3 regions of the Priestia sp. MDV22-iso46 genome follow, and region 3 is predicted to be linked to each of the others. Evidence: predicted binding sites of a transcription regulator. Region 3 holds the regulator's gene; each other region holds the start of a gene.
The links. The regulator LexA, encoded in region 3, represses DNA repair genes until DNA is damaged. The targets are predictions, from matches to a motif close to CGAACATATGTTCG.

Region 1: a site for LexA is predicted at 4,299-4,312, ahead of dndB (DNA sulfur modification protein DndB). Genes of this name have one in related genera too.
Region 2: a site for LexA is predicted at 4,006-4,019, ahead of AC4NPH_RS20180 (YolD-like family protein). Genes of this name have one in related genera too.

What each region holds. Positions count from the first base shown of each region.
Region 1 covers NZ_JBZVWT010000005.1:53,419-61,255, forward strand. The annotation lists gene dptH (DNA phosphorothioation-dependent restriction protein DptH) at 1-425, opposite strand, end outside; gene dptG (DNA phosphorothioation-dependent restriction protein DptG) at 406-1,839, opposite strand; gene dptF (DNA phosphorothioation-dependent restriction protein DptF) at 1,846-4,146, opposite strand; gene dndB (DNA sulfur modification protein DndB) at 4,390-5,487, shown strand; gene dndC (DNA phosphorothioation system sulfurtransferase DndC) at 5,490-7,082, shown strand; gene dndD (DNA sulfur modification protein DndD) at 7,105-7,837, shown strand, end outside.
Region 2 covers NZ_JBZVWT010000003.1:520,520-528,356, forward strand. The annotation lists gene AC4NPH_RS20155 (GNAT family N-acetyltransferase) at 1-242, shown strand, start outside; gene AC4NPH_RS20160 (MerR family transcriptional regulator) at 497-1,246, opposite strand; gene AC4NPH_RS20165 (MarR family winged helix-turn-helix transcriptional regulator) at 1,405-1,857, shown strand; gene AC4NPH_RS20170 (MDR family MFS transporter) at 1,880-3,487, shown strand; gene AC4NPH_RS20175 (hypothetical protein) at 3,522-3,674, opposite strand; gene AC4NPH_RS20180 (YolD-like family protein) at 3,700-3,882, opposite strand; gene AC4NPH_RS20185 (assimilatory sulfite reductase (NADPH) flavoprotein subunit) at 4,501-6,309, shown strand; gene cysI (assimilatory sulfite reductase (NADPH) hemoprotein subunit) at 6,332-7,837, shown strand, end outside.
Region 3 covers NZ_JBZVWT010000002.1:642,949-650,785, reverse strand. The annotation lists gene AC4NPH_RS15225 (ABC transporter transmembrane domain-containing protein) at 1-1,286, opposite strand, end outside; gene AC4NPH_RS15220 (YneF family protein) at 1,377-1,589, opposite strand; gene sirA (sporulation inhibitor of replication protein SirA) at 1,680-2,120, opposite strand; gene tkt (transketolase) at 2,269-4,275, opposite strand; gene AC4NPH_RS15205 (DUF896 domain-containing protein) at 4,443-4,673, opposite strand; gene AC4NPH_RS15200 (YneB family resolvase-like protein) at 4,743-5,411, opposite strand; gene yneA (cell division suppressor protein YneA) at 5,465-5,794, opposite strand; gene lexA (transcriptional repressor LexA) at 5,941-6,558, shown strand; gene AC4NPH_RS15185 (magnesium transporter CorA family protein) at 6,771-7,837, shown strand, end outside.

The sequences.
Region 1 (7,837 bases), on a different contig from region 3:
TTATTAAATAGTGAGGTTGGATGTAAAGGCATTCCTTCTTTTTGCAAATCACTACTTCCGCCTTGAATGGAGTCCAATTGCTCTGAAACAATACTAATCAAAGCTGTGTTTCCCCAAACTCCTTTTTGCTCTCCAACTAAATTTCTCAGTGTAACAAGAAAATCTGGCTTAACATTGTTTGAGGTATGTGCTACTACTAAATTGATTTTCTGAAAAGGGATAGAAAAAGTTTCATATTCCTCTCCTAACTCATGTTTGTATCTAAATGATTTAGTTCCTTCGATGTCCTTTAACGCTTGAACTAAATAAGAAACATCAGATTCACTATCTAATTGTAAGTAAAACCGATCTCCTTTTTTAATCCCTATTTCTTTAAAATAATCTGTTAATAATGCAGAAATATAATTATAAAATTGGTTTGACATACTGTGCATCTCCACTATCACTTTTTTTATCTAAAATATTCAGGTTATCAAATAAACTTATGATTTCCTTTTTGGAGTATCGATCAAATGCTACTCCTCTTTTTTCTAACTCTTTAAATAAATCATTTAGAGGGATTCTTTTATCCTTTACAGAAACTGCTGTTAGTAAAAGTAGAAAATCATGTTTAATATTGAAGACTTGTCCATAATTCCCACGGGTCTTTAAAAATTGGTTCGCGCCTAAATCTCCTATATTTTCTCCAAATCTCTTAGCAACATCTGTACTTGTGCCTTCTTTTAGACAATTGAATAGTAATTTGAAGGCTTGAGGAATAGTTTTCGCTTCGTCAACCGACACTGAATCAAGATTTAGCCAACTTAAACTTGAATAATCTTGAATCCATTGGTTAATCTCTTTTAAAAAATCTTCCTCATATTCTACACCTTTATTCTTTATAAGTTGATAAAGAGTACTGTATGGAACGAACTTAATTTTTTCAGTACCATCTTCACCTTTATTAAGAGAATTATGACTAATATGTGAGATAGTATGAATATGTCGGAATAGATTAATGGCGTTTTCTTTTATATATTTATAGCTTTCCAGTTCATCAGTTGCTTTTCTTCTTTTACTCATAGATTCCCACTCTAAAGCAAAATACAAAGGATGAGCATCTTCCATATTAGCTTCAATAAATTGTTCGAACTTCAAAGTTAATTGACATGTATACATAAAAACATAGTATTGTGTTAATAAAGGAAATGAACTTAAAAAATAATCCTTATATTTACTTAAATACAGAATATCTTCTTGATAAATGCGTGTGAAATTAGCCAAAAGAGGTTGGTATTGTTTACTCTTTGTATTTTTCCCTTGACTCTGTTTTTCTTCTATTCCGTCAAGCATCTCTAAAATTAATTCGGTTAAAATATCATCTGATTCTTTATTATTAAAAATAGCCTTTATCTCAGGAGACTCCTTGACCAAGGTCCCATTCATAAACTGACCGTATTTCCCAACTTCATTTTTTAAGGTCTTTTCTACTTCTATATAATTAAATAAGAAAGGGTGAATAGGTCTAATATCTTTCTGATTAAATAAGTATTGGTCTAAAAAGCGTACAAAGTCATAGGCATCGTCGTCATCGTTGTAATCTACATTATTTGCAATATGCTCACTCAATTCATGACTGTCTGTAGATAGAACAAATTCCTTTTCTCTAAAGGCCTTGTTGTTTAGCTCAAAATCACAGATATTTCTTATATATTCACCAAGAATCTGATTAAATTGTCCTCTAATAGATTTTTTTCTGTTGGACGAAAAAGGTAATATATCCAAAACCTTTCCTGTGTCGTGCCTTTTTGTTTGCTCTAGATGATTTTTTAAATATTCTCTATCCAAGGTCTGAACCATTTAAATTTACTCCCTTTCAAATACAAATGAATCAAAAGTATCACGCTTAATCGTATAAAACCTATTATCTTTAGGGAAATGGACAAGCATTTCTTTTTTCTTATCTCCATATACCATAAGTTTTTCAATAAATTCGACAAATTTAATTGCGTCTTCTTCATTTTTTTTATTTGGACAGTATCCCTCTCGTACCTTCATTAGTAATTGATATAAAGGAAAATCAATATCTAAAAAGATATTATTTTCTTGTTTTCCATCATTATAAGCAAGTGTGATAAAAGATCTAAATGACTCTATTATCTCTTTTGTACTTGGTTTTAGATGAGAGATTGAAGGTTTTAACTCCAATTTCTGTGCTAGACGATATTTTTCAGAAGCTTTATCTACGTAAATGTAGTCTTTCTTTGGGCTGCCTTTCCATTTAAAGATCGCTGTTTTAATTTCATCATAAAAGCTTTTGATTTTTCTTTTATCTCCGACATTGAAATAATAAAGGTTTTTAAGAAAGTCTAAATAATTGTGATCAGCAATATTAGAAGCAAATTTCTCATTGGTTAAAAACGTACTTCTAATAAATGTCTCAAAAAACAAATTGAAAGAATAGTCTGTCAAATTTTCTTTGCAGATAAAAGGTTTAAACCAACTTTGTGATATTTCCTCTTGTATATAATTTTCAATTACATTATTCCAATCATTGAGCGTACTAAGCTCAACTACTAATTGATCAATAAAAACAGATCGATGATGAATAGGATCTAATTGGCTTAAAGCTTGAAGAATTGAAGATCGTTCTTTTCGATTAAACAAAAGATTTGGTAATGAGAACTCCAGAATATCAAATTTGGACATAAGCTCTATGTTTTGAATATTGTCCGGAATTAAAATATCAGCAATGAGATTAAGGAAAGCACGAGCTGAGATAACTAATTTCTTTCTAACAATTGTCTGTATAATCAGCTGTATAATCTGCTCTTGAACAAATTTATTCTGTATTAATTGGTAATTTGCATGAACAATACTATTAACTTCATTCTTTTTATCTTCTTCCAGGGCTAAATAAAAGGGGTTCTCTTCTGAAGGGGTGCATACCTTCTTTAGTAGGGAAGAGTAGAAGGTTGAATTAGGTCCCTTCTCAGTTAGCTCATATGATTGATAATCACCAAAACTTAGTAAATCGAAATTCTCGTCACTAAAGTAAGTAGTTATACTTTGAGAAAATAAATCACTTTGTTCAATAAAATGCCTTAAGGTTTTATACGAATACTCTTCGTGCTTTGCATTAATAAAGTTATGTAATACTCCCATATTAATTGCGAGAATTACTTTCTGAGTTGAATGGTCAATTTTCTCATCAGAAAAGTTGTTTAAGATCTCCTCTAAAGTCTCCATTGCATCTTTGTCAGGCGAGAAACTTTCAGTTGCATCATTAAAGATCTTATAGTCTTTTATTAACTCAGGTTTCTTTTCTTTGAGGTATGCTAAAAGGTGAGATTTTCCGTCTCCCACACTACCGCATAATAAAATTAAATTACCTTTTTCTCTGTTTTTATTACGTTCTAATATGTTTTCCAAATCTAGTTGAATGTTTCGATCTACATGCATGTAGTCCTTGAAAGTACTAAAATTATTTGCATTTTCAATTGCTTCTTTAGATGAATCTTTTAATCTGTTTAACTCCCTTATTAGGTAACTTTGGCCTTTTTCTAAATCCTTATTTAAAAGAGAAGGCTTATAATTATGATCTGGAGATGCCATTTCCTCTACAAATTGAGGTTTTTCTTTCTCCGAGGTTGTCTCCTTTTGGGCTATCTTTAACCCTTCAGGGCCAAAAAGGTCGAGTAATTGTTTTTTTACAATATCTTCTATATTCTCTTGGTGTCGAGGTTTAGGGAGCTCATAGACAGGTAAATCTAGTTGTTCTGAGGTATATACTTCATAAAACCAAACTGCAATCTTATACATTTCTTTATGCAGCTTGAAAGCCTCTGTAATATCATTAAATTGCCCGTCGTGAGCAGCCTTATTGCCAGATAAGCGTATGGTATCAAATGATTTTTGAATTTCTCTTTCAATATAATCATTTCTTGTTAAATACGAGATCTTCTCATATAAAGTATTTACATAAGGTTCTTGTATTTTTTCGAGTTTAAATATGTCATTAAGAATTGCTTCAGCGAACAGTCTGGCCTTCATAATAGAACTACTCGGATCTTCATATATTAATTCTTGCATCTTTTTAGCACTTTGAGCTGCTGTAGGATTTATATCTTCTAAGAAGCTTAAAAAAAAGACCTCTTGGGAACTCATTTATTAATCATCTCCGATTACTATAATCATTTTCCATTTCATTTCAATTTTAACATATCTTCTTTATATTTTCCCTATGGTTGTATTAGAGGTTATATTTTCCAAATAGAATATATTCAAATAATAAAGTTAAATAGTAAATATAAAAAAACCGAACTTTCATTCGGCTTTTTTTATTGTATCTTAACGTCAATTGTTTTATAATCAATTTATCTTTTACGTACGTAATAAGGAGGTTCGAACATGGACGCCACATTTAGTTATAATTTTCCTTCTATTAGAGGAATGCAGGCTGGTAAAGAATACTTTGTTGCGATGTGTCCACTTCGCATCATTCCAAAAATCTTTCTTTTTGATGAGGAAGAGATTCCACCTGAATATAGAGCTCAAAGAATTTTAAATAAAGCCAGAATACCGGAGATGACAAACTACATAGTAGAAAACCAAGAAGATTATGTATTCTCGTCCATTACCGCATCGATAGATGGAGAAATCGAATTTAAACCTTATAACAATGACCCATCATCGAAAGATCTAGGGCAATTAAGAATTTCACTTGATGCAAGGTTCTTAATTAATGATGGTCAACATCGAAGAGCAGCTATTGAGGAAGCATTGAAAATATCTCCAGAGCTTGGAAATGAAACAATATCAGTTGTTTTTTTTCATGATGAAGGTCTAAAAAAATCCCAACAAATTTTTTCGGATTTGAATAGACATGCAGTAAATACGACTTCTTCTATAGGGATCCTTTATGATTATCGAGATCGCTTATCACTTATAACAAAAGATGTTGTAACCTCTACACCTTTATTGAGTAGATACACAGACAAAGAAAAAGTATCATTATCAAAAAACTCACCTAAGATATTAGCTCTAAATCATATATTTAACACGAATTTAAAGCTAGTAGGTAAGTCTAAAGGTGATGAAATTACGCAGGAAGAAGAAGAGTTTTTAAAGCGTTTTTGGTTAGTTTTATGTGATTCTATTGTAGAATGGAACATGGTTTTTCAAAAACAATTGACGCCTCGCGAATTAAGAGCAAACTTTATTGTGGGACATGGTGTGTTTATTGAAGCTGTTGGCTTAGTAGGACAATACTTAAAAAAACATCACCCTAAGGATTGGGAGAATTATATTCAAAGGTTGTCGAACATAGATTGGAATAGAAGTAACACTAAGGATTGGTTAGGTCGTGCATTTAATCAGAATGGTCGTATTCAAAAGACTTCTTCCACCATTCAATTAACTTCTAATAAAATTAAGCAATTAATTGGTCTACCTTTAAGTGATGCTGAACAAACATTAGAAGACAAATTTTTTCAAGGAGTAGTTTAACTATGAACAATGGCATCATTAGTAATCTTTTATCAAAACAAGTACCTTTTGTTGATGACGCAAAAGAGAGAATAAAAAAAGCATATAAGGAAGACGATCGCCCATGGGTAGTAGGATATAGTGGGGGAAAGGATTCTACAGTTGTAGTTCAACTAGTATTTGAAGCATTATGTGAAATGCCTAAAGAAGAATTGCATAAAAAAGTATATGTTATTTCTTCAGATACATTAGTAGAGACACCTTTAATTATAAATTCAATTAATCAAACACTTAGAAGAATTCAAGATGAAGCGTTAAGCAGAGATCTACCAATAGAAACCCATAAAGTGAAGCCAGTTGCCGAACAGTCATTCTGGGTTAACATTATAGGTAAAGGATATCCTTCTCCAAACCAAAAATTTAGATGGTGTACGGATAGATTGAAAATTGATCCGGCTAATCAATTCATCATGGATAAGGTATCTTCATTTGGAGAAGTTATCATGGTATTAGGAGTTCGCGAAGATGAAAGTGCTACTCGTGGAAATGTAATTCGCTCTCATAGTGTGGAAGGAAAGACTTTCATGAGACATTCCACTTTATCAAATGCTTATGTGTATGCTCCTATCCGAAGTTTTACACTTGATGACGTTTGGAATTATTTACTTAACCATCCTTCTCCTTGGGGTGATGATAATCATGAGCTTCATCGACTTTATCAAGATTCTAACAGTGGCGAGTGCCCTCTTGTAATTGATAAATCAATTAAGGAAAGTGCGGGGTCATGTGGTAACAGTCGATTTGGTTGCTGGGTATGTACAGTAGTTAATGAAGATAAAGCTTTAAGTGGCTTTATTCAAAGTGGTCATGATTGGATGAAACCTTTACTTGATTTTAGAAATTGGCTATCTGCCATTAGAGATGATCGAACTCGAAGAATGAAATATAGAATGAACGGTCATACCTACTTTAAAGAAGTAAGAATTGTAGATATTGATGACGTGCCACATGTATTAATTCCAAAAAAATCTGGAAGACCAAAGCAACATATACCACTTGATCAGTATGCAATCGTTGAGAAGGAAGCATTGAAAAATTATCTTTCAAAAAACAATATTGATTTGAGTGCTCCCGAAGATTACAAAATTTTAGTTACCTATGAAGAAGAAACATTGGATGGTGAAATAGTAACTAAATATGCGCAACTTGGTTTAGGGCCTTTCACATTGGAAACGCGACAAGAAATCCTTACAAAGCTCTTGGAAGTTCAAAAAGATTTAAAACATCCAGATGATCCTCATTATGAACTTATAAGTACTGAAGAGCTAAAAGCGATTCGTAAAATCTGGTTTAAACATGGAGATTGGGAAGATCAGGTTCCAAGAATCTTTGAAGAGATTATGGGCTATTCTCTAGATTGGGAAATTGATGACCGTCCATTATTTGATAAAGAACAAGTATCAGACTTAGAACTACTTTGTGATCAATTTAAAGTTGATATAAAAGTAATTAAGCAATTAATATCTATTGAAAAGGATTTCTCTGGATACAAAGTTAGAAGAGGTTTAATGGATGAAATAGGAAAAGCATTAAAACAAGATTATTTACATCTGTAATAGTAGAAAATGAGGTTTAAACATGATTATAAATGAGATTCAATTAACGAATATAGGTGCTTATAAAGAGACAAACTCTTTTAACCTTCGACCAGAGAACGGTAAAAATGTTATTTTAATTGGCGGAGAGAATGGCGCTGGTAAAACAACTCTCTTAAATGCAATAAAACTGGGTTTGTTCGGCTCTTATGGTTATGGATTTAAAACAGATAATGCTGAATACTTTAAGAAAGTTCAAAGTATCCTAAATCATAATGCGAAAAGGAATAATGAAAATAACTTTAGAATTAAATTAGATTTTTCTCTAGTGGATAATTTTGAAAAAACGGATTACATCTTATATCGCCATTGGAGATTCTCTAATGATGCCTTAAAAGAAACGTTTGATTTATCTGCGAATGGAATACATTTATCAGAATACGAAAAAGAAATTTTTCAATCAAAATTAAAAGAAATAATGCCACCTCAACTGTTAGATCTATGTCTATTTGATGGGGAGGAAATAGCAAGAATTATTAGCAAAGATTTGCTATCTGAATACTTACAGAATCTATCTAAAGTAGTGTTTAACCTTGATTTATTTGAGACACTTGAAAATGATCTTGAGAGCTATTCTAATCAATCTGTAGATGTTAGAAAAATGGAAGAGTCTGAACAAGTTCTTTATGATTCAAACCTTCGTGAAAAAGAGTTGAGGAAGAAGATTATTTTGGCTATCTCTGAGTTAAAAGAACTTAATCTTAAGAGAGATGAAC
Region 2 (7,837 bases), on a different contig from region 3:
GTATTGTAGTAGAGAAATCTTATAGCGGGCTAGGGTTAGGCAGACAGCTAATGATTGAGCTGATTGAATGGGCACGTACAAATAAACAAACAAAAAAAATCGAACTTGTGACGCGAGAAGATAACCAAAGAGCTATTTCTTTATACAAGCAGCTAGGGTTTCAAACAGAAGGGTTAAAAGAAAAAGACACCTATATAAATGGCGTGTACTATAATACAATGCTTATGGGTCTTCACTTATAAAAAGAGGCTGGGACAAAAGTATATTAAGTGAATGAAAATCCGAACGATGAATCGTTCGGATTTTTTCATTGTGGTGATGAACATAGGCTTCCTATAGGCAGATGCTTCTAACGATTTTGGAGGCTCAGCGGCGCCCGCGGAACGCGAAGCCTTGGACGGAAATCAATGGCGGCGGAACAAGCAGGTCAGATCATGTATGCCAATGGTTCGTCTTTAGATTGAATTGACGTAGTTATATCTCACTCTTTTTTTGTTTATTGTTTTTTAGCTTCCGCAAATACACTCATCGCCTCGTTCATAAATTTGGCTAATCCTTTTCCATAGCGATCAATGTTAGTTGTAAATCGCTCATCTTGCACATACATTTCTCCAAGACCTTTAAAGGCTTCTAATGAATATGTTCCAAAGTTCTCATTTAAAAATTGATACCATGTCGCAATAGCTTTTTGAGCTTCTGTAGAGGATGGTGACAGATCACGAAGCGAAGCTAAGTGAGTGTAGATACTTTCCCATTCGTTTGATATGCTCTGCTGTTCTTCTTGTGAGAAGCTTTGTACTTTTTCATTCGCTTCATCTACCCGCTGATTTCCCCAGCGCTTCCGTGCTTCTTCTTCATAGGGGTTATGCGAAAAATCCAGTCCTTTAAACCGCTCTTTTTCGTTCATTTCAATCGCTCCTTTTTCATATTGAATCGTTTTATTAATGGTTACAATCATTTGATCGAGCCGACTGCGTTTTTCAATCAGCATGTTTTTTTGCAGTATCAACGCTTCTGTGCGATTAAACGTCGGATCTGTTATAATCTCGTGAATTTGTTTTAAAGGGAAGCCAAGTTCTTTAAAAAATAATATTTGCTGAAGCATATCGAGATTAGCCGGTGAATAAAGCCGGTAGCCGGATTCACTAACGGCATCAGGTTTTAATAGCCCGATTTCATCATAATGATGCAGCGTGCGGACGCTGATTCCTACTAAGTCAGCAACTTCTTTTACTTTTCTGTTCATTCTTTCATCTCCCTTCTGAAATCTACTATAAAATATAACGCAGCGTAAGGGTCAATACTAAAAAAGAAATAATTGACTTTTAGTTTATATGCATTTATATTTAATTAGCATTAACTATTTATAATATGAAATAAATAAGCAAGCCTGGAGGAATAGATGTGACAAAAAGCAATCAGTATCTTGGAGAGATTCGTTCATCGCTTCAAGTGCTATTTGAAAAAATGCAACCTGAAATGATGGAGAGCCTAAATGAGCATGAGATGACTCCTACGCAATTATTTGTTCTTTCTTATTTAAAGAAAGTAGGGAGCAGCAAGGTTTCTCAAATTGCAGAACTCATGGATGTCAAACCGAGCGCCGTGACTCTTTTAGTAGATCGTCTTGAACAACACAATTTTGTTGTAAGAGAACATAATAAAGAGGACAGACGAGTCGTTGATATTACCTTAACGGAGTTTGGGCATCGCAAGCTTGAAGATGTGCTGAATGGTCGAAAAGCCATTATGGACCGCTATCTTTTGCATTTAACAGAAGAAGAGCTTTCTATGATGGCTTCTATTACGAAAAAGCTTGCAACGTCAGCTGCTTCTTATAAAGATAAGCAGCAGTAACAAAAAAGAGGAGAGACACACGATGGAAAATCAAAAAAATTCAAAGCGCACGCTCTTATTAATTGGGTTAATTATTGCGATGTTCTTTTCTGCACTTGATGGAACCATTGTCGGAACAGCTATGCCAAGAATCGTAGGAGATCTTGGTGGATTGAGCATGATGACATGGCTGACAACAGCCTATTTATTAACGTCGACAACGGTTGTTCCGATTGCAGGGAAACTCGCTGATTTAGTAGGACGCAGAGTAATTTATGTTACAGGACTTATTATTTTTATGGTCGCTTCTGCTCTATGTGGAATGGCAAATAACATGACAGAGCTTATTTTATTCCGTGCATTACAAGGAATTGGCGGTGGCGTTATGATGCCGATGGCAATGATTGTAATCGGTGATTTATTTACAGGAAAAGCACGAGCAAAATTTCAAGGAGTATTCGGAGGAATTTACGGCCTTGCTTCTGTCATTGGTCCACAAATTGGCGGATGGATTGTTGATTCACTGAATTGGAAATGGGTGTTTTACATCAACTTGCCGGTAGGGATACTCGCTACCGTTTTTATTGCACTGGGACTTCAAGGAAAGAAACATACGGGACCTGTTAAATTCGATGTAGCGGGTATGTTCACAATGGTTATCGGAGTAGTGAGCTTGCTTCTGGCCCTGAGCTTTGGAGGAAAAGACTACGACTGGAACTCTTGGCAAATTGTTAGTCTATTTACACTGGCTGTTGTTGGGATCATAAGCTTTATTATTGTGGAAACGAAAGCCAAAGAGCCGATTCTTCCGATGTATTTATTTAAGAACCGAACGTTTACGCTTTTAAATATCATTGGCTTTTTTATGAGCATCGGCATGTTCGGAGCCATTACGTTTGTTCCGTTCTTTATGCAAGGAATCGTTGGAGTCAGCGCCTCGGAATCCGGTACCATTATGACGCCGATGATGATTTCAATGATTGTAACAAGTATTATTGGAGGGCAGCTTGTTTATAAAGTTGGAATCAAGCCTCAAATCGTAACTGGTATGCTCATTATGGCAGGAGGGTTCTTCTTGTTAACAACATTAGACCTTCATACTAGCAAACTTGTTGCCACTTCTTATATGGCCATAATCGGTTTAGGAATGGGTCTTGTGATGCCAATTTTAACACTTGCTCTTCAAGAGAGCTTTTCAAAAGAAGAGCTCGGTGTGGTTACATCATCAAGTCAATTTTTCCGTTCAATTGGAGGAACGTTCGGTATTACCATTTTAGGAGCGGTGATGAATGCAAAATCAGGTACGCTTCTTACTGACAAACTCGTTCCATATTTAAACACATTGCCTGCTCAAGCAAGTGCTTTTGCGGACGGGTTTAAAAAAGCGATTGATACGAATCCTGAAAGTGTGCTGCAGATGCTGTTTAGCCCCCAAGCGCTAAAGAGTATTCCAGCTGCCCTTTCAGACAGCATTGTGCCAATTTTGAAGACCTCGCTAATGAGCGCATTGCACAGCGTCTTTTTCATGGGCTTAGCTTTTATTATTTTAGGAGCGGTATGCACATTGTTCTTAAGGCAGATCAAGCTTTCAAATAAAAAAGCCGAAGAAAAACCAGAAGAAGGCATTGCTGAAGTAGAGCCATCACGTTAAAAAAAGCGCACAAATTTGTGCGCTTTTTTCTATATTAACTAGTTGTTTCATTAGGCTTACGAAGAAAAGGGGATTGTTTAGACGTGTCATACGAAATTTGATCAAGCAAATACGTTAAATATAAGTTCAGTTCAAACCGATCTTCCGACACAAAATCTGTAAGCGCTTGCTTATTATCTTTCCACATGAGAATTCCTCCTTAATTTTACATACTAATGAATGGATTTAATATCAGAAAGCTGAAGGGAAACAACGGCTTCATTTTCGTCTTTTACGGATAGAATTTGCTGATGGAGATTTAAGTTGTGCACGCGGCCTTTGCACGTTTGCAACGTTCCATCTTTATAGTAAGAAACAGTTATCGTCCCACTTTTCGTTAATTCTCGTAAAAACATTCGAGAAGCCTCCTTAAAAAAGATTACCTGATTTAAAAGCCAGTCCTTTCATTTGAGATGAGCAAAAGGGAATTTTATGTACTGCAAGCTTCCCTTTATATTCTCCAACGTGTATGAATAGATCGAATAAAAGGTTGCTAGCCCACCTATAAACTGTCCTAAATTTCAGAATATACTGTCTTTTCCGTATAGTGTTTTTTAAAAGGATTAATGTTACATTTATTATGTAACATTCTGATGAGAAAGAAAACCGTTTCTACAAAACTTCTCTAAAAATTACAAAATATTCATATTCATGTGAAGGATGTAGAATGAACAAATATAGAAGTAACTGTGTTTATAAAAAACGTAACTACAGCTTCAATTATTAATGATCTTAATACTAGTTATCAATTATATGTATTTTACTAATTTATTCTTCTCCGATAAAATGCAGGTAGACGAATTTGATAAGAATTTTCTAATGATTTATATAATTAAATTTGATATAATCTATAGGAATAATAATGTATGAAGGGAAACATCATTGATTAATTAGACACAGGTATTAAATGTTGTTGAAGATGATTCGTAAAAGCATACATATTTAAATTATATATTTTTGTGAGGTGGACAGTGTTGCAACTTAAGGTAGTAAACAGCCCTTTTAATCAAGAACAAGCAGATTTGCTTAATCGCCTTCTGCCGACATTAACAGAAGCACAAAAAATGTGGTTGAGCGGTTATTTAACAGCATCTCAATCTACGTCTGCCGAAGGAACGCCAGACGTTTCTACAGCAGCGCCTGCTCAAACGAAACAGACAGTTTCAAAAGACGTAACGATTCTTTATGGATCACAAACAGGAAATGCTCAAGGACTTGCTGAAAATACAGGCAAAACGCTTGAAGCAAAAGGCTTTAATGTAACCGTATCTTCTATGAATGATTTCAAACCAAATAATTTAAAGAAACTTGAAAATTTATTAATTGTCGTAAGTACACATGGAGAAGGAGAGCCGCCTGATAATGCGCTATCTTTCCATGAATTTCTTCACGGCCGTCGAGCGCCAAAACTTGAGAACTTCCGTTTCTCTGTTTTATCGCTTGGAGACAGCTCATACGAATTTTTCTGTCAAACAGGAAAAGAATTTGATGTGCGCTTAGCAGAACTTGGCGGTGAAAGACTGTATCCGCGCGTTGACTGTGATTTAGATTTTGAAGAGCCCGCAAATAAATGGCTTAAAGGTGTTATTGATGGATTAAGCGAAGCGAAAGGACACAGCGCTTCGGCAGCTGTTCCAGCGGAAGCTCCTGCAGGAACTTCACCATATTCAAGAACAAATCCTTTTAAAGCAGAAGTGCTTGAGAACTTAAACTTAAACGGCCGCGGATCAAATAAAGAAACGCGACACTTAGAACTATCTCTAGAAGGTTCAGGTTTGACGTATGAACCAGGAGACAGTTTAGGTATTTATCCTGAAAATGACCCGGAGCTTGTGGATCTTCTTCTTAACGAATTCAAGTGGGATGCAAGTGAAAATGTAACGGTTAATAAAGAAGGAGAAACGCGTCCTCTTAGAGAAGCGCTAATCTCTAATTTTGAAATTACCGTTTTAACAAAGCCGCTTTTAAAGCAAGCAGCTGAGCTTACTGGAAACGATAAGTTAAAAGCGCTTGTAGAAAATCGCGAGGAATTGAAAGCATACACACAAGGCCGTGATGTGATTGACTTAGTTCGTGACTTCGGCCCATGGAACGTATCGGCACAAGAGTTTGTAGCCATTTTACGTAAAATGCCAGCGCGCCTTTACTCGATTGCAAGCAGCTTATCAGCAAACCCTGATGAAGTTCATCTAACAATCGGAGCGGTACGCTACGAAGCGCATGGACGCGAGCGTAAAGGTGTTTGTTCCGTCCTATGTTCAGAACGTTTGCAGCCAGGCGATACGATTCCTGTATATCTTCAAAGCAATAAAAACTTTAAGCTTCCTCAAGATCAAGAAACGCCAATCATTATGGTAGGACCTGGTACAGGTGTGGCTCCGTTCCGCTCATTTATGCAAGAGCGTGAAGAAACAGGGGCAAAAGGCAAGTCATGGATGTTCTTTGGAGATCAGCACTTCGTAACAGACTTCCTTTACCAAACAGAATGGCAAAAGTGGTTAAAAGATGGCGTACTGACAAAAATGGACGTGGCGTTTTCACGCGATACTGAAGAAAAAGTATACGTACAAAACCGTATGCTCGAACATAGTAAAGAATTATTCCAATGGTTAGAAGAAGGCGCATCTTTTTATGTGTGCGGAGATAAAACAAATATGGCACGCGACGTGCACAACATGCTAGTTGAAATTATCGAAACAGAAGGCAAGATGAGCCGTGAACAGGCGGAAGGTTACCTTGCTGAAATGAAGAAACAAAAACGTTATCAGCGTGATGTATACTGAGGATTGAAAGGAGATTTTCAACATGGTAAACAAAATTTTAAAAGCGCCCGAAGGTCCTCCAAGTGACGTTGAGCGCATAAAAGATGAAAGTAATTATTTGCGCGGTACATTAGGAGAAACAATGCTCGACCGCATCAGCTCAGGTATTTCTGAAGACGATAATCGTTTGATGAAGTTCCACGGAAGCTACTTGCAAGATGACCGAGATCTTCGTAATGAACGTCAAAAACAAAAGCTAGAGCCAGCTTACCAATTCATGCTTCGCGTCCGTACGCCAGGCGGTGTTTCAACACCAGAACAGTGGCTAGTGATGGATGATTTAGCACAAAAATACGGAAATGGAACGTTAAAGCTGACAACTCGTCAGGCATTCCAAATGCACGGAATTTTAAAGTGGAACATGAAGAAAACGATTCAAGAAATTCATGCTTCTTTATTAGATACAATTGCAGCTTGCGGAGATGTAAACCGTAACGTAATGTGCAATCCGAATCCGTATCAGTCAGAAGTGCACGCTGAAGTATTCGAATGGTCAAAAAAATTAAGTGATTACTTATTGCCTCGTACAAGAGCGTACCACGAACTTTGGCTAGATGAAGAGAAAGTGATCAGCACACCGGAAGTGGAAGAAGAAGTGGAACCAATGTATGGTCCGCTCTATTTGCCAAGAAAGTTCAAAATTGGCGTAGCTGTTCCACCGTCTAACGATATTGACGTGTATTCACAAGACCTTGGCTTTATTGCCATTTTAGAAGACGAGAAACTTGTTGGGTTTAACGTAGCAATCGGTGGCGGTATGGGTATGACGCACGGAGATAAAGCAACTTACCCTCAGCTTGCAAAAGTGATTGGGTTCTGTCGACCTGATCAAATTCTAGAAGTAGCTGAAAAAGTCATTACGATTCAACGTGATTATGGAAACCGCTCTGTACGTAAAAACGCGCGTTTTAAATACACGGTTGATCGTCTTGGATTAGAAACGGTAAAAGAAGAGCTTGAAAATCGTCTGGGCTGGAGCTTAGACGAAGCAAAATCTTATCACTTTGATCATAACGGCGACCGCTACGGCTGGGAAAAAGGTGTAAAAGGAAAATGGCACTTTACTCTTTTTGTTCAAGGTGGACGTATTGCTGACTTTGAAGACTATAAGCTTATGACGGGTCTTCGTGAAATTGCAAAAGTTCATAGCGGTGATTTCCGTTTAACGGCCAATCAAAATTTAATTATCGCGAACGTATCAACTGAAAAGAAAAAACAAATTAGTGACCTCATCGAACAATATGGACTAACTGACGGCAAGCATTATTCGGCTCTGCGCCGCAGCTCATTAGCTTGTGTATCGCTTCCAACTTGCGGGCTTGCTATGGCGGAAGCTGAGCGTTATCTCCCAGTTCTTCTTGAGAAAATTGAAGCAATTGTAGATGAAAACGGCCTTCGCGATAAAGAAATCACCATTCGTATGACGGGCTGTCCTAACGGCTGTGCACGTCCTGCTTTAGGTGAAATTGCTTTTATCGGTAAAGCACCG
Region 3 (7,837 bases):
TCAGCAACTGTTGTTGAAAACAAAAAGTGATCTTGAGGAACATATCCAATGCTTTTGTACAATGAATCAAAAGCATAGTCTTTAATGTCTTTTCCTCCCCATAAAACAGCTCCGTCGCTTACATCAAATTCACGAAGCAGCAGCTTTAAAAGCGTGGTTTTCCCAGCACCCGTCTTTCCGACAATACCTAACGTTTGACCGCGAGAAAGTGTAAAATAAATTTCGTTTAACGTATATTCGTCTTCTTTAACATACGAAAACCTATGAATAACAGCTTCAATATTTCCTGTTGGCATTTCAACACTAGGATGCGCTGCTTCTTCAATCGAATTTTCTTCTTTTAATAAAGAAAATACCCTGTCATATGATGCTCTTCCTCGTTCCACAATGTTAAATAGCCAGCCAAACGCGAGCATCGGCCAAATAAGAAGGCCCAAATAAGTTGTAAAGGTAACAAGCTGCCCCAGTGTTAACTCTTCATTAATAACCATCTTGCTACCAAAAATAAGAGCAAGTAAAAAAGAAAGTGCTACAATAATCGAAATGGTCGGATCAAACAATGCATCTACTCGGGCTACTTTCATGTTCTTTTGGACAACATCTGCAGACTTAATGCGAAATTCTTCGACATCAGCTGCTTCTTCCCCAAACGTCTTAATGACTTTAATTCCGCTAATGCTTTCTTGAACCTTATCATTTAAAGTAGAAAATGCTGCTTGTGCGTGATGAAACCGCGCATGAAGCAATGTACCATAGTAACTTGTTAAAACGGCCATAAGCGGCATAGGAATAAGGCAAATAAGCGTTAATTTCCAGCTGATTGTAAGGGCCATTGTGCATAGAACAAGCCCTCCTGTGACAATCGAATCTACAAGCGTCAGAACGCCCGAACCCGCAGTTTGTTGAATAGCTTGAATATCGTTCGTTGCATGCGCCATCAAATCCCCAATTCGCCGCCGCTGATAAAAGGCCTGATTCATCTTGGTAAAATGAGTGTAGAGGGTATTTCTCAGCTGCTTGGCTAGTTTAACAGATGAACCAAATATCATAATACGCCATATGTACCTTGTGAAATAGGCCACAACAGCAGCTCCTAGCAAAATGCCAACCATCTGCATTAAGCGCTTTCCATTCAGCGTCCCTTCTTTAATGCCATCTACCGTTAAACCAATAATTTTAGGCGGGAGAAGTTCTAATGCTGCCACAATAATGAGCAGCGCTATCCCCGATATGTAAGACTTTTTTTCCTGTTTGAAAAACCACCATAGCTCTCGAAAAATTTTCATCGTATCCCCCTAGCCCCACAACCATTTTCTTATATCTATCATAAAACAAAAGACACCCTTCTGAATAGAGAGTGTCTGTCCAATTAACCATTATTTAATTTGGCCGTTCATTGCTTTCATCATTTGGTTAATTTTTTTCTGCGATGGTTTCATGCCCATTTGCATCATCATCATTTTTAACATTTGTTCATTAATTGGTGGATTTTTCTTCAGATAGCTCATCATATATTTACGAGCAATGAAAAATCCTAGCGCTATCCCAACAATTAATGCTAGAACACCAACTAGAATATACATTCCCATGGTATTACTTCCTCCTTCGTGTTGTCTAACTTACAGTGTACTAGACCATACGCTATTATACAATATTTCCGTTCCAATTTCCTTAAATAATTACACAAATTTTCTTGTTTTCACAGGCCTCAGCCAGCCGTATTCATCCGTTCCATAATTCACTGCTAAAAAACAAGGATCTAGCTTGCGTAATACTTCAAAAAAAGCTGTCTCAGCATCAACATTGCCATCTCCTTCAATTGTTATACAGCTATTCGTTAATTTTATAGATGCTCGACTTTTTTTATGAGGATATTCCAGCACAAACGTCTCTTGATGAGTAAAAAAATGAGGATAATGAGAAAACGCCTGAAGTAATTCTCGTTGAATAAATGAAATGGGCAGTTGCCGAGTAATGTAATGAACTTGTTTTTGTAAGTGCGTTTCCTTCAAGTGACGTTTCATTCTATATTCAATCAGCAGCTGATAAATGAGCTTTTCTCTTCGAAAATAGGATGATGCAACTTCTTCCTCCATTAAATATACTTCATACGTTCTCACGATTCATCCTCCCTTTCGGCTCGTTCTTTTTTGTACCATTATACCGAATGGTGTACGCAATGCTTGTCTATCGATGAAAAAATTCCTTTGTTTTTTTGTCGAAAAAAAGAGCAGACCACAGGAGTCTGCTCTTTCTTATGAAAAAGAATTATGCATTAAGCAAGCTTTTCACTTTTGCTACTACATTTTCAACTGTAAAACCAAATTCTTTCATGATTGTTTCACCAGGAGCAGATGCACCGAAGTGATTAATACCAAGAACTTGTCCTTCGTCTCCAACATAGCGTTCCCAGCCAAGTGTAGAAGCCATTTCAATACCTAAACGTTTTTTCACTGATTTAGGGATAACACTTTCTTTGTACTCAGCAGATTGCTCTTCGAAACGATCCCATGCAGGCATACTTACTACAGATACGTCAATGCCTTCTGCAGCTAATGCTTTTTGTGCTTCTACTGCTAGGCTTACTTCAGAGCCTGTTGCAAGTATTAATGCATCAGCTTGGTCTTTACCAGCTTTAGATACAACGTACGCACCTTTAGACACGCCTTCGTATGCATTTTCTTTTGTACCTTCAAGCGTAGGCAAGTTTTGACGAGTCAATACAAGCGCCGTTGGGCGGTCAGTTGACTCTAATGCTAGGCGCCATGCAGCAGCTGTTTCATTTGCATCTGCAGGACGAACCACTGAAAGACCTGGCATTGCACGAAGTGATGGCAATTGTTCAATTGGCTCATGTGTTGGGCCGTCTTCTCCAACTGCGATACTGTCATGTGTGAATACATATGTTACAGGAAGCTTCATTAAAGCTGCTAAGCGAATTGCTGGGCGAAGATAATCAGAGAATACAAAGAATGTTCCTCCGAATACTTTTACACCGCCGTGTAGAGCCATACCGTTTAATGCAGCTCCCATTGCAAATTCACGTACACCGAACCAGATATTACGTCCGCTGTAATCAGCTGCAGTGAAGTCTTCTGAACCTTTAATCATTGTTTTATTTGAGCCAGCTAAGTCAGCTGAACCGCCGAAGAATTGAGGTACAGCTTGTGCTACTGCGTTTAATACTTCTCCCGAAGAAGCACGGCTAGCTAGGCTTGAACCTGTTTCGTATGCTGGAAGCGTTTCTTCCCAGCCTTCCGGTAACTTTCCTTCTACTGCTAGTTCAAATTGACGACCTAGTTCAGGATATTTTTCTTTATACTGTGCAAATACATCGTTCCATTCGTTTTCTTTCTTTTGGCCATCTTCAGCAATTGTAGCTTTGAAGTGAGCATACACTTCTTCTGGCACATAGAAATCTTCTTCAAATGTCCATGCATAAGCTTCTTTTGTTAATTTTGTTTCATCGGAACCTAATGGAGAACCGTGCACGCCAGAAGTACCCGCGTGGTTTGGAGAACCAAATCCGATTGTTGTTTTTACTTCAATTAGCGTTGGGCGTGTTAAATCGCCTTTTGCTTCTTCAATTGCGTTTGCAATCGCTGTCAAGTCATTGCCGTCTTCAACGCGGATTACTTGCCATCCGTAAGCTTTGAAACGATCTTCTACGTTCTCAGAGAACGAGCGATCTAAATCTCCGTCTAAAGAAATATCATTTGAATCGTATAAAACAACTAAACGTCCTAATTTTAAGTGTGCCGCTAATGAAGCTGCTTCAGCAGATACACCTTCCATTAAGTCTCCGTCACCACAAATACCATACGTAAAGTGGTCTACAATTTCTAAACCTTCTTTGTTGTATGTTTCAGCTAAATGACGTTCTGCCATTGCTTTACCAACAGCCATTGCAATACCTTGTCCTAGTGGGCCAGTTGTTGCATCAACACCTGCTGTATGACCGAACTCTGGATGACCTGGTGTTTTACTTCCCCATTGACGGAAGTTTTTAAGGTCTTCAATTGATAAGTCATATCCAGCTAAATGAAGCAAGCTGTATAATAGTGCCGATCCGTGTCCTGCTGATAATACAAAGCGGTCACGGTTGAACCAGTTTGGATTCTTTGGATTGATGTTCATAAATTTTGTCCACAATGTATATGCCATTGGAGCAGCTCCCATTGGCATACCTGGGTGACCTGAATTTGCTTTTTCAATCGCATCGATTGATAAAGTACGAATTGTTGCAATCGAAAGATCTTCAATACGTTGTGTCATACTCTTCATTCCTTTCAAAACTATGTACATATGTTATCATACTAATGATTTGCTTATTTGTACAATACTTGAACCAAAAAAATTTCCACTTTTACAGTTTTTGTGTGCCTTATTAAAAATATACAAAAAACTAGAGGGAACTCTCCCTCTAGTTTTACTAGAACGTCTCAGTGAAGACGCTTCTTTTTACTCTCTTTTAACTTCTTAGGCGTAACATCTTTACCTTCTTCGTCCACAACTTTAATCGTATGAAGGTGATTTGTCATAGATTGTCGGAAAACTTTTAAATATTCCTGACGTAGCTCTTGCTGTTCTTTCGCTTCAGATTCTGTCAGCCCTTCAGCCTTTGCCTTTTTTGAAAGAGCATTAATACGAGCAAGTTTATCTTTTGATAGCATATAAAACCTATCTCCTTATAATCAATAATTAAAATTACCGAACCGTTCCGGCAACATGTAGTCATCTTACTAAATCTCTTTCGTTTTATCAAGAGATTGAGCACTGTCTTGGTACTCTTGATAGCGACGATGTACCGTCGCTTTTGAAATATTATAACCAAAACCTTTTAGCGTAACTGAAATTTCAGCAAAGGTTAAGCCGTTATGACGAAGGCGGACAATTTCTTCAATCGGCGCTTCTTTTTTTTCTCTTCCCGAGTTAACTCCTTGATTTTTTAAATTTTGCTGCGGACGATAACCGTTTTCTACGGCTCTTTTCATTCCTCTTTTAATTTTAGCATTATGTAATTTCCGCTGATGCTCTTCCACTAAGCTAATAATATCTAACACCATTGAGTCAGATTCTGAAAGCTGAAGCTGGCCTTGATGACTAATCGTATAGATTGTAGCATTTTCTTTATGAAAAGCATGAAGCAGCGCAATTCGGGCGTTTCCTCTGCCTAATCGTGTTTCGTCTTGAATGAGCAGCACAGATATTTTCTCTTCTTTCATTGTATGAAGAACATCCAAAATACCCTCTCTGTCTACATCATATCCGCTTGCTTTTTCCATCACGACTTTTTTCACCTTTAGATGGTGAAGATCAGCAAGCTTTTTTAATTCTTCTTGCTGGCGCTGTAAAGATGTTTCTTGGGTTTTTTTATCCGTACTGACACGGCAATAAATAATGGCATCCACTTTTATCACGACCTTTTCGGCTTCTAACAATATTCAGGAACGGCCGTTACACACTACTGTTCAATTGCCACTTGATTATGTAACTCTTTTTTTAAAACAGGAATATATAATTTATCTCCAGGAGATAAAGACTGGGCAGTGTCTGAGTTTAAATCATTGACGTCTTCAACCCATTTGACAAATTCATTGGTGGTCAAATGATGGTGATTATGATACTTGTTGGACAAGTCCCAAAGCGTATCTCCTTTTGTAATAGTAACCGTTGAATATTTGTCTAAATCTACTTTATCCGCTCCTAAAACCAGCGTCAATACATATGTAAGTGCAGCGATAACTGCAAAAAAAATAGCGTAATGTTTCATAGAATGTAAGAATTGTTGCATATTATGATCCCCCTATCAGAATATATGTTCTTATTTTAGTGAGAACATTTGTTTCTGTCAATGGAATTCTTCGAACTTATGTTTGTATATTGACACATCACGTGGTATAATTCACCTAAAGAATAGCTAAAATCGAGGTGAAAAATATGAAGCTATCAAAACGTCAACAAGACATACTAGATTTTATTAAGCACGAAGTAAAATTAAAAGGTTATCCGCCTTCTGTTCGCGAGATTGGGGAAGCGGTAGGATTAGCCTCTAGCTCCACTGTACACGGGCATTTAGCTCGTTTAGAAAGCAAAGGGTTAATTCGCAGAGATCCAACAAAACCGAGAGCAATCGAAGTTCTTCAACTAGACGAAGTAAACATCCCTAAAAGCAATGTCATTAATGTTCCTGTTATTGGTAAAGTAACAGCGGGTCTTCCTATAACAGCCGTTGAAAATGTGGAAGAATATTTCCCTCTTCCAGATAAATTCGTTTCTCCAGATGATCATGTATTTATGCTTGAAATTATGGGAGAAAGTATGATTGAAGCAGGTATTCTAGATGGCGATATGGTAATCGTACGTCAGCAGCAAACAGCTAATAATGGAGATATTGTGGTCGCTATGACCGAAGACAACGAAGCAACGGTAAAACGCTTCTTTAAAGAAGAAAATTTCGTTCGTTTACAGCCTGAAAATTCAACGATGGCGCCTATTATTCTTCGCCACGTAACGATTTTAGGAAAAGTAACTGGTGTATATCGCACGATTCACTAATCAGACACTGTATGTAAAACCAACTAATCATGATGTTAGTTGGTTTTTTTACGTTTGTTTTCTAAAAAAAATTGGCATATTATAAATGATACGTTGAATCATCGCAGGCAGGTAGAACGGTTTTTATAAAGCTTGTTTTATCCTTTACTTTCTATCTGCATTTCCTCGACTCTTACAAGGAAATACAACCGACTATAAAAAGGATGTAGTTTATGACCAATACACCAAGGAAAACAGAACCATTTCAAACCATTGTACCTACCAAAGCAATGAACATGTTTCTTTTTCCTTTTTCCTTTGACCGAAAAAATAAAGAGCAGCTTGTTCATGCACTGGAAGCAAATTTGTTCGAGTTTTTTTCCATTCAAAACAAACATTTAGAAAAAGAATACTACGGAGAACAATATTACGTATCTCATGATAGCCTGGATCAATATTTTCTTCCTTACATTGAATGCATTCTATTCCCTGACTCGTGCGAAAAAGAAGGGTTGCTTAGATTTTCAAAAAAAATAGACCATACCATTACTTTACACACTTCCTCCACCACCGTGTCTAGCAACGTGCTGTCTGTGGATGTTTTTTTATGTCCTTTTGAAATTGGCGTCATGACCATTCGCACTGAGATGAGCCATAATCATTACACCTATGATGATATTTTAGAGTTCATGAATCATTTTCGTGTATTAGAACCGAAGCTTGCTGAAGAGCATGGATCCACCATTACCTATGAACATCATCGCTATAGCAAAGTGCAAGATTATATTTTTTCACAGCTCGCGCCATTTTTGAACGAACACATCAAGAAAGAAGCCACACGTGAACAGCACGTTGGGAGCCTTCCTTATTTTATCGATGAACGGATGTTTGTGTTAAGTTATGTAACGGTAAATCAAGAGCAAGAGATTAATTCCACAACTTTATTTCGTACTGGACAGCTAAATAGCTATACGCCTGGCGGGAAAGCGTTTATTTCTGCACACAATCATGAGTATATTAAAACGTATAATACTAAACATGTGTATTCCAGATGGGCTCCTGAAACCTATTACGTCATAACAGACCATGTGTTTTCGTGTATTTCTAAATCGACAGACTCTAAAACGGATCAGCTTTTGATGAATCATCTATTTGGCCAGCATTACTATAATTTATTTTTACATTTTTTCTATAAAATCGTGTTGCTAAAACTATCTTATGAATATTCTCAGCTCACGTTTCATAAAAATTCAGAGGGCATTGAACGACTAATCCGCTCTATTACCGTGTTTTCAGGTAA